DNA from 3 places in the Pedococcus ginsenosidimutans genome. Region 2 is predicted to be linked to each of the others. Evidence: riboswitches for the same ligand, from Rfam matches in the RefSeq annotation. Region 2 holds a riboswitch; each other region holds the start of a gene.
The links. Region 2 has a riboswitch for S-adenosylmethionine ahead of ABEA42_RS17680 (aminotransferase class V-fold PLP-dependent enzyme). Riboswitches for the same ligand answer to the same signal wherever they lie in the genome.

Region 1: another riboswitch for S-adenosylmethionine. It lies ahead of metX (homoserine O-acetyltransferase MetX); the one in region 2 lies ahead of ABEA42_RS17680 (aminotransferase class V-fold PLP-dependent enzyme).
Region 3: another riboswitch for S-adenosylmethionine. It lies ahead of ABEA42_RS06310 (bifunctional o-acetylhomoserine/o-acetylserine sulfhydrylase); the one in region 2 lies ahead of ABEA42_RS17680 (aminotransferase class V-fold PLP-dependent enzyme).

Annotation. Positions count from the first base shown of each region.
Region 1 is NZ_BAABLO010000004.1:308,415-311,676, forward strand. It holds gene ABEA42_RS06220 (RNA polymerase sigma factor) at 1-382, opposite strand, end outside; gene ABEA42_RS06225 (universal stress protein) at 583-984, opposite strand; gene metX (homoserine O-acetyltransferase MetX) at 1,053-2,189, opposite strand; SAM riboswitch class IV at 2,205-2,315, opposite strand; gene ABEA42_RS06235 (DUF4192 domain-containing protein) at 2,380-3,262, opposite strand, start outside.
Region 2 is NZ_BAABLO010000013.1:162,973-166,234, reverse strand. It holds gene ABEA42_RS17685 (DNA translocase FtsK) at 1-1,461, opposite strand, end outside; SAM riboswitch class IV at 1,802-1,914, shown strand; gene ABEA42_RS17680 (aminotransferase class V-fold PLP-dependent enzyme) at 1,956-3,262, shown strand, end outside.
Region 3 is NZ_BAABLO010000004.1:330,250-333,511, forward strand. It holds gene ABEA42_RS06310 (bifunctional o-acetylhomoserine/o-acetylserine sulfhydrylase) at 1-1,146, opposite strand, end outside; SAM riboswitch class IV at 1,258-1,370, opposite strand; gene ABEA42_RS06315 (L-lactate permease) at 1,456-3,237, opposite strand.

The sequences.
Region 1 (3,262 bases), on a different contig from region 2:
TGGCAGCCGCCTTGGCGGTGCTCTTGGCAGCAGGGGCCTCGGCCTTGGCGGAGGTCGCCGAGGCAGCCTTCTTCGCAGCGGGCTTGGACGCCGCCTTCTTGGCCGTCGCCGTCGCCGTGCGCCGGGTGGTCGTCGCGGCGACCGCACGGCTGGCGGTGGCGGCGTCGAGGGTGACCGTGATGCCCTGCTCGTCCAGCGAGCGCAGGACCGCCTTCATCCGCTTCGGGGCCACCTCGGCGCCCTCGAGGGCCTCACGCAGTGCCGCGCTGTCGACAGAGCCGTTGGTGCGGCCCTGCATGAGCAGCTGCTGCAGCGCAGGGTGGGAGAACTCGGCGGGGAGAGACGGTGCGGGGCTCGCAGCCTTCTTGGACACAGGCGACACGGACTACCTTTCGTCGCGGGATCGCGGCACGGCGCACGCCATCACAGGCGTGATCGGACACGCCTAGGACAACAACTGCGGGAGCGGAAGTATTGCCGGGACCGCGCGTTGCTGACCCTTGCGCGACCTCGTTCTGGACATTGTAAAACGAGATGCCCCGCAAACTTGCATCCGTGCCCGAAATCGGGCGCGGAACCCCCTCAGGCGTCGGCCTTGACCGCCAGGACGGGGCACGAGGCGTCGAGCAGGATGCGCTGGGCGTTGGAGCCCAGGATGAGCTTGCCGACCGGCGTGCGCCGGCGCAGGCCGATGACGATGAACTCCGCCTGCTCGGCCTCGGCCACCGCGATGAGGTCCTCAGCGGGCTCGTTGCCGCGGACCAGCTGTCGCACCTCGTGCTCGAGCCCCTCGGCGTCGAGCTCGGACTGGATGCGGGTGAGCTCGGCGTCGAACCGCTGGGCCTCGTCCGCGTCGAAGTCGCGTCCACCGCGCTGGGAGTTGATGACGATGAGCCTGGACTTGCGCAGCAGCGACTCGTCCGCCGCGCGCCGCAGCGCGGCTCGCCCTTCCTTCGTCGGGACATACCCCACAACGATGGCCACGGGAACCTCCTCGTTCGTCGACAACCGCGGCAAAGGCCGCGGCTCAGACGCTATCGGAAATCCCGAGGTCAGGCAGGGTCGGCGAGCACTCGCTCGACGACGGCCCCCACCTGGTCGAGCTCGATGAGGAAGCCGTCGTGGCCGTAGTCGGACCGCACGGTGTGCAGGCTCGCCCCCCCGATGCCCTCGGCGATCTCGTGGGAGAGCCGCGGCGGGTAGAGCCGGTCGGAGTCGACCGCGACGACGAGCACGTCCGCGCGCACCCGCCGGAGCGCCTCCGGGACCCCGCCGCGACCCCGGCCGACGTCGTGGGAGTTCATCGCCTCGGTGAGGACGAGATAGGAGTTGGCGTCGAACCGCCCGGCGAGCTTGCCCGCGTGGTGGTCGAGGTAGGACTCGACGGCGTAGCGCCCGCGGCCCCCCAGAGGCTCCTCACTCCCCTGCGGCTCGCGACCGAACCGCTCGTGCAGCTCGAGCTCGCTGCGGTAGGTCACGTGGGCGATCCGCCGTGCGATGCCCAGGCCGGCGTCCGGCCCGGTGTGCTGGTCGTAGTAGTCGCCGTTCCGGAAGTGCGGGTCGGACCGGATGGCCAGCAGCTGCGCCTGGCACCACGCGATCTGCTCCGCGGTGGCGTACGCGGTGCTGGCCAGCACCACCGCCCGGTCCACCCGATCGGGGTGGCCGACCGCCCACTCCAGGGCCCGCATCCCGCCCATGGAGCCCCCCAGCACGAGGTGCCACCGCTCGATACCCAGCCGGTCGGCGAGCAGTGCCTCGACCTGCACTTGGTCGCGGACCGTGACGAAGGGGAACCTGCTCCCCCACGCCGTGCCGTCGGGCGCCGACGAGGACGGCCCGGTCGTGCCCTGGCAGCCGCCTAGGACGTTGGAGGCCACGACGAAGAAGCGGTCGGTGTCGAGCGGACTCCCCGGGCCGACGAGGCCGTCCCACCACCCCGGGGTCGGGTGGCCCGGGCCGGCCTCACCGACGACGTGGGCGTCGCCGGTGAGCGCGTGCTCGACGAGGATGGCGTTGTCGCCGGCGGCGTTGAGCTCGCCCCAGGTCTCGTAGGCGACCGTGACGTCGGGCAGCACACCGCCGCGCTCGAGCTCGACGGCCCCGAGGCCGACGAAGCGCCGGCTGCCCACGGGGTCGCCCTCGCGCCAGGCGCCAGAGGTCGTCGGCGGACGGGAGGTGGTCGTCATCGGGGTACTCCTGGGGCATCGCGCTTGCCGCCCGGATCAGGGTCGGCCAGGTCCTCACCCGGGGCACCCCACCGCGAGGAGGGTTGCCGCCCAGCAAGCCGGGGCTTGGCGCTGGGACTCATCACCTGCGCCCATCATACGAGCCGGTGCTCCTCTCGTCCGGGTCGTCCGGACACTGGACCCACTCCGCTCAGGCAGGCACACCGGCCCCGGGCTCGGACGGGGAGCGCAGCCCGAGGTCGACCATCCGCTCCAGCAGGAGGGCGAGCCGGTAGCCGGGGTCGTGGGCAAGGGCCCGGTCGAGCGCGACCCTGGTGAGCGCGCCGTCACCGAGCCACCACGCGTAGTTGGCCAGCACCGTCAGCACCGGGGCCGCGACGTCGTCGGGGACCGCCCGCACCACCCACTGCAGCCGCGCCAGCAGTCGTCGGCCCGCGACCACCCCTGCGGTGCCACCGTCCGCGCGCCCGGCCCACACGGGTGCGGGCAGGCTCACGGCCACGGCGTCGGCGAGGTCGTCCGGCAGCAGCTCGAGCGGGAGGGTGCCCGGGCAGAGCCAGGCGATGACGGCGTCCCTGAGCCCCACGTCGAGCAGGCTGTCCACGAGGTCGGCCACGTCGTCGGCGGTGAGGGACTCCACCGGTCTCGCGTCGACGCCGACGTCCAGGACCAGGGCCCAGGTCGCCAGGTGCCGAAGGCGCTGCACGGCCTCGGCCCGGCTTCCGCCGCCGACCGACCGCACCGTCGAGGCCCTTCCGCGCCGGGCGAGCAGTGCAGCCACGGCCGGCGCGAGCCCGCCGTCGGCACGGACGATGGCGGCGAGGTCGTCCCGGCCCTGCAGCGGCGCGACCTCGAGGGCCACGAAGTCCGCGAGCGCGGGGACGTCGCGCGGCACCGGCTGCGCGTCCTCGGCGGAGGGACAGCACCCCGACGCACAGTCCGGCGCGGACCAGCAGCCGTCGTGCACGACCATCCGGTCGACCACCCGGATGCCGCACCCGACGAGCGCGTCACGCACCGCGTCGGAGAACTCCGTCGAGGCACCGGCCTCGGTCTCGTAGCCGACCAGCAGC
Region 2 (3,262 bases):
GACGTAGCCGCCCTCCACGTCCTTGCCGACCCCCATCACCATCGGGTGCTCGTTGCCGCGCGCCGCCTGGCTGCGCAGCACGTCGCCGAGGCTGACCTTCTCGCGGTCGGTGTTGGGGATCTCGATGCCGATGGCCGACTTGCCCGGGATCGGCGACAGGATGCGGACGTCGGCCGAGGCGACGGCGTACGCGATGTTCTTGGACAGGGCGGTGACCCGCTCGACCTTGATGCCGGGGCCGAGCTCGACCTCGTAGCGCGTCACGGTCGGGCCGCGGCTGAAGCCGGTGACCTGGGCGTCGATGTCGAACTGGTCGAGGACCTGGGTCAGCGCCTCGACGACGCGGTCGTTGGCCGCGCTGCGCGACTTGTGCGGCGAGCCCGGCTCGAGCAGCGCGTTGTCGGGCAGCGTGTAGGTGATGTCGCCGGCGAGGGCGAGCTGCTCGACGCGCTGCGGCAGCGGGGTGGTCGGGGGCGCCTCGAGGGCGACCTTCTCGACCACGGGCTGGCGCGCGGGCACGGCGGCCGCGGCGGCACCGGGTGCGAGGACGCCGGGGGCAGTGGGTCGCTTCTCACCGGGGCGCAGCCCCTTGCCGTCGGGGACGACCACGGCGGCCTTCTCGAACGCCTCGTCGCCGTCGAGCGGTCCCTCGGGCTCGATGACCCGACGGCGCCGGCGCGGCTTGTCCTCGACGACCTCGACCGGCTCCGGCTCGGGCATCCCGCGGTGCAGCAGGTGGTCACGCAGCTCGGCGAGCCGCTCGGGGATCATGTGGACGGGCGTGGCGGTCATGACGAGCAGGCCGAAGAACCCGAGCATGAGCAGGATCGGGACCGTGCCGTAGACCGACACCGCCGCCTCGAGCGGGCTCGAGGCGAGGAAGCCGATGATGCCGCCGCCCTCGCGCATCCCGTCGGCCCCCTGGGGAGGGGTCGGGATGCCCTGCGAGACGTGGGCGAGGCCGCAGGCGGCGAAGACGAGGGCACCGAGGCCGATCCCGATCCGCGACGTCGCCCCGTCGTCCTGGGGGGCACGCAGCAGCCGGATGCCGAGGAACAGCAGCAGGAGGGGCACGGCGTACGCGACGCGCCCGAAGGTGCCGGCCACGACTGCGTGGATGACGTCGCCGACCGAGCCCTCGAAGGCCCACCACTCACGGGCCGCGACGAGGATCGCGAGGCCGAGCAGGGTGAAGCCCACGCCGTCGCGACGGTGCTCCGGCTCGAGCTCGCGCGCGCTGCTCCCGACCCGCCGGACGGCGCCGCCGGCCACGTGCGCCATACCCATCCACGTGCCGCGGACGGCGCGCAGCGGCAGGGGCAGGCCACCACCGCTCGCCTTGCCCCGCGCGGGCTGCTTGCGGGGAGTGCTGGACCGACGGTTGGCAGGGCGCGTGGCAGTGCCCTTGCGCGCCTGCCCGGCCGAGGAGGAGCGCGTCGGGGTGGACGGACGTGTGGCCATGGTCCGCAGGCTACGCGACGGCCACACCGGACACACGCGTCACACGCGTCGCAGGCTGCTCAAAATGCCACCGCCGCTCTCCCCCGAACGGGTGAGGGGCGCGCATCACTTCGGACACGGACCGGTCCCAGCCCTGTGCACCGGGACGCGCCGGTGTCACTCTGGGGCTGCGTCTGGCGGGGCCTGCGCCGACGACCGCGGATCCTCACGGAGACCGCTGGGCGTCGGCGCAGGCGCACCAGCCCCGCCCTCTCCTCCGATCCCGGCACGTCTCAGATGACGGGAAGGTCCGTCCGCCTGCTGGAGGCGCCGCACGACGGCCGCTACCGTCGTCGACCAAGGTCATGAGTGTCAGCGCGTAGCCCCGGCTTGCTGACCAGCAACCCTCCACCGCGGTGGGGTGCTCCGGGTGACGACCGGGCCGTCTGCACCAGCAGCCGGCAAGCGCGGACCCGAGCCCAGCCCGGGTCCACCGGACCCAGGAGCTGATCTCCGTGTCGATAGCCAGCACCCCGCCCACCACCGTCGAGGGCACGCCGGCCGCAGCGGCCGTCCGCCGCACCGCTCCCCTGGCCCACGCCCGGGAGCACCTGCGCGCGGTCCCCTCCCTCCCGCTGCCGACCGCGGGCGACGCCGAGTCCCCGGTGGTGCCGGCGGTGCTGTCCGCCGGGCTGCCGGTCCCGACGCTCGACGGCCCCACCGACTACGCCAACTTCGACCACGCGGCGTCGACCCCTGCCCTGGTCAGCGTCAAGGCCGCCGTGGACACCGCGCTGCGGACCTACTCCTCGGTGCACCGCGGCAAGGGCTGGGCTTCCGCGGTCACGAGCGGCTGGTACGAGCAGGCCAGGGCCGAGGTCTCCGCCTTCGTCGGCGCCCGCGAGGGTGACGAGGTCGTCTTCACCCGCAACAGCACCGACTCCTTCACCCTGCTCGCGCGCTCGCTCCCCCGCGACACCTCGGTGTTCGTGTTCGAGTCCGAGCACCACGCCGCACTGCTGCCGTGGAAGGCGCGCCAGACGGTCCGCATCCCCGTGCCCGGCAGCGCCGCCGACGCGGTCGTCCTGCTCGAGGAGGCGCTGCGCACGCGGCACGGCCGGCACCGGCTCGTCGTCCTCACCGGCGCGTCCAACGTCACCGGCGAGCTGTGGCCGGTCCGCGAGCTGGCCGCCGTGGCCCGCCGCGCCGGCGCCCGGGTCGTCCTCGACGCGGCGCAGTACGCCCCGCACCGCCGGGTCGACCTCGACGAGCTCGGCGTCGACTACGTCGTGCTGTCGGGCCACAAGCTCTACGCCCCGTTCGGCGCCGGCGTCCTGGCCGGCCGCGCGGACTGGCTCGACGCCGCCGCGCCCTACCTCCCCGGAGGCGGCGCCACGAGGTCGGTGACCGAGCGAGGGGTGCAGTGGCACACCGGCTCCGCGCGGCACGAGGGCGGCAGCCCCAACGTCATCGGGGCGATCGCCCTGGCCGCCGCCTGCCACGCGCTGCGCGAGCACGCCGAGGCCATCGAGGCCCACGAGGACCGGCTCGGCAAGGCCCTGCTGGAGGGGCTGCGCGAGATCGACGGCGTGCAGACCTACTCGCTGTTCGGGGACGAGCACGAGCGGGTCGCCGTCGCGACGTTCACCGTGGACGGCCTCGACTCCTCGCTCGTCTCGGCCGCGCTGTCGGCCGAGCACGGCATCGGGGTCCGCGACGGCAAGTTCTGCGCCCACCTGTGCGTCGACACCCTGCTCGACGACCCGTACTCGGCGGGGCCGGACACCGCCGTGCGCGCCAGCATCGGCCTGGCCACCACCGC
Region 3 (3,262 bases), on a different contig from region 2:
GTCGCCGATGTTGGCCACGTGGCTGTGCAGCTCCAGCGCCTCGACGAACCGGCGCCCCGCCTCGACGCCGCCGGCGATCTCGAAGGCCAGCACCGCACCCGCGCCCCGGGGCGTGTACCTGCGCGCCTTCTTGTAGGACTCGTGGTCGGGCAGCGACGCCCACACGACCTTCTCCACCTGGTCCTGCGCCTGGAGGAACGCCGCGACCTTGTGCGTGTTCTCCAGGTGCCGGTCGAGGCGCAGGCTCAGCGTCTCGATGCCCTGCGCGATGAGGAACGCGTTGAACGGCGCCACCGCCGGGCCGAGGTCACGCAGCAGCTGTACCCGGGCCTTGAGGATGAACGCCAGGTTGGCGCCCAGCGGGCTGCCGACGCCGAGGTCCCGGGCGAAGACGAGCCCGTGGTAGCTCTCCTCGGGGGTGTTGTAGTTGGGGAACCGCTCCGGGTCCGCGGCGTAGTCGAAGGTGCCGCCGTCGACGATCACGCCGGCGATCGACGTGCCGTGGCCGCCGAGGTACTTCGTGGCGGAGTGCACGACGACGTCGGCTCCCCACTCCAGGGGACGGATGAGGTACGGCGTGGCGATGGTGTTGTCGACGACCAGCGGCACCCCGACCTCGTGGGCGACCGAGGCGACGGCCTCGATGTCGAGCACCTCGGACTTGGGGTTGGAGATCGACTCCCCGAAGAACAGCTTCGTGTTGGGCTGCACCGCTGCCCGCCACGACTCGACGTCGTTGGGGTCGGCGACGAAGCTCACCTGGATGCCGAACTTGGGCAGGGTGTGCTTGAGCAGGTTGTAGGTGCCGCCGTAGAGGCTGGGGCTGGCCACGACGTGGTCACCGGCCTCGGCGATGTTGAGGATGGCGAGCGTCTCGGCCGCCTGCCCGGAGGCCACGAGCAGCGCCCCGACGCCGCCTTCGAGCGAGGCGACGCGCTGCTCGACGGCGTCCTGCGTCGGGTTCATGATGCGGGTGTAGATGTTGCCGAACTCCTTGAGCGCGAACAGGTTTGCTGCGTGCTCGGTGTCCCTGAAGACGTAGGAGGTGGTCTGGTAGATCGGCAGGGCGCGGGCCCCGGTGGCTGAGTCGGGCTCCTGCCCGACGTGCACCTGGCGGGTCTCGAACGACCAGTTGGCGTTGCTCATGTCTGTGACCTTCACTCTCGTGCCGCGGGTGCGGCGTCGGCGTGGTCCGTCGCCGACGGTGGAGTGGTGCAGGTCGCCACCGCCGGAGGCGGTGCGGGACACGTGGTGGGTCTCCCGCGCTTGCGCACGGCAGGTGCCGTGCGCCTGGTCCTCACCCGGGGCACCCCACCGCGGAGGAGGGTTGCCGGCCAGCGAGCCGGGGCTTGGCGCTGGCACTCATGACCTACCGAGAGGGTATGCCGCGCCGGTCACGGCGCGGCACACCCGTCTCTCATCGCGGACCGGGAGGGCAGCCGCCCTCCTCCGGGCTCAGGGCAACATCCAGCCGAGCACCGACGTGGACTGGAGGTAGACCACGACGCACATGAACGCCAGGAACCCCAGGCTCCAGCCGACCACCCGGCGGAACAGGTCGCCCTCGCGGCCGGAGAGGCCCACGGCCGCCGCGGCGATGGCGAGGTTCTGCGGCGAGATCATCTTGCCGAGCACCCCGCCGGAGGAGTTAGCCGCTGCCATGAGCGCCGGGCTGAGCCCGACGTCCTTGGCGGCCGAGACCTGGAGCGCGCCGAACAGCGAGTTCGACGACGTGTCGGACCCCGTCACGGCGACACCGAGCCAGCCCAGGATCGGTGACAGGACCGCGAAGGCCGCCCCGGCACCGGCCATCCACGACCCCAGGGTCGCGGTCTGGCCCGAGGAGTTCATGACGTAGGCGAGGCCGAGCACCGCCATGACGGTGAGGATCGCGGACGCGAGCTGGCGGTAGGTCGCGCCGTAGGCGGTGAGGGCCTTGCGCGGCGAGATGCCGATCGCGGGGATGGTCAGAAGGCCGGCGATGAGCATGAGGGTGCCTGCGGCGTTGAGCCAGTTGAGCTTGAACACCGGCAGGGTCGAGTCCTTGCCCGAGGCCGTCTTCAGCCCGTCGAGACCGGGCCACCGGAACGCCCGGCTCGGCGCGTCGAGGGCGTCCTTGACGCCCGGCAGCTGCGCGACGATGAACAGCGCGATGATGATGAGGTACGGCGCGTAGGCCCGGACCACCTCGGCGGTGCTGTCCTGCCGGTCCGCGTCGCGGGCCGCGAGGTCACCCGCCGTGGTCGAGGGGACGGGCTCGTCGTGGCGCCGGCTGCTGCCGCCGTGCCCGCGGGCTGCGGTGGCGCGACCGCCCTCGTGGGACGTGTCGGCACCCCGGGCCGGTGAGCCATCCGCCGCCCGGGCAGCGGAACCGCTGCGGGCGCCGACGAGCTCGTCGTCGGTCTCGGTCTCCACGTACGCCGTCGCGGGCTGCCAGACCCGGAGCAGCAGCACCACGGCCAGGGCCCCCACGAGCGCGGCGACGATGTCGGTCAGCTGGGTGGACAGGAAGTTGGACGTCGCGAACTGGGCCAGCGCGAAGGCCACTCCGCACACCAGGGTGGCCGGCAGGGTGGCCCGGACGCCCTTGCCCTTGTCGACGATGTAGACGAGCGCCATCGGCACGAACACCCCGAGCAGCGGGGTCTGGCGACCGACGATCTGCGCGAGGTGGTGCTCCGACTCCCCGCTCACGGTGGCGAGCGTGGTGATCGGCACGGCGAGCGCACCGAACGCGACCGGCGCGGTGTTGGCGACGAGGGCGACGACCGCGGCCTTCATCGGCCGGAAGCCGAGGGCGATGAGCATGACGCTGGTGATGGCGACCGGGGTGCCGAAACCGGCGAGCGCCTCGAGGAGCGCCCCGAAGCAGAACGCGATGATGACCGCCTGGATGCGTTGGTCGTCGCTGACCTTGGCGAAGGACCGGCGCAGGACGTCGAAGTGTCCCGTCTCGACCGTCATGTTGTAGAGCCAGATCGCGTTGATGACGATCCACAGGATCGGGAAGAAGCCGAAGGCCGCACCCTCGAGCCCGGCCGAGAACGCCTTGCCGACCGGCATCGAGTAGGCCGCGACGGCCACGACGAACGACACGGCGAGCGAGACCAGGGCGGCCTTCCACGCCGCCAGGCGCAGCACGCCCAGCAGGACGAACAAGGTCAGCAGGGGCAGCATCGCGACGAGGGCGGTGATCGTCAGGGAGCCGGCAACGGCGTCGAGCACGGGTCTGTACATGGTGGGTCACCTCGGTGTGGGACTG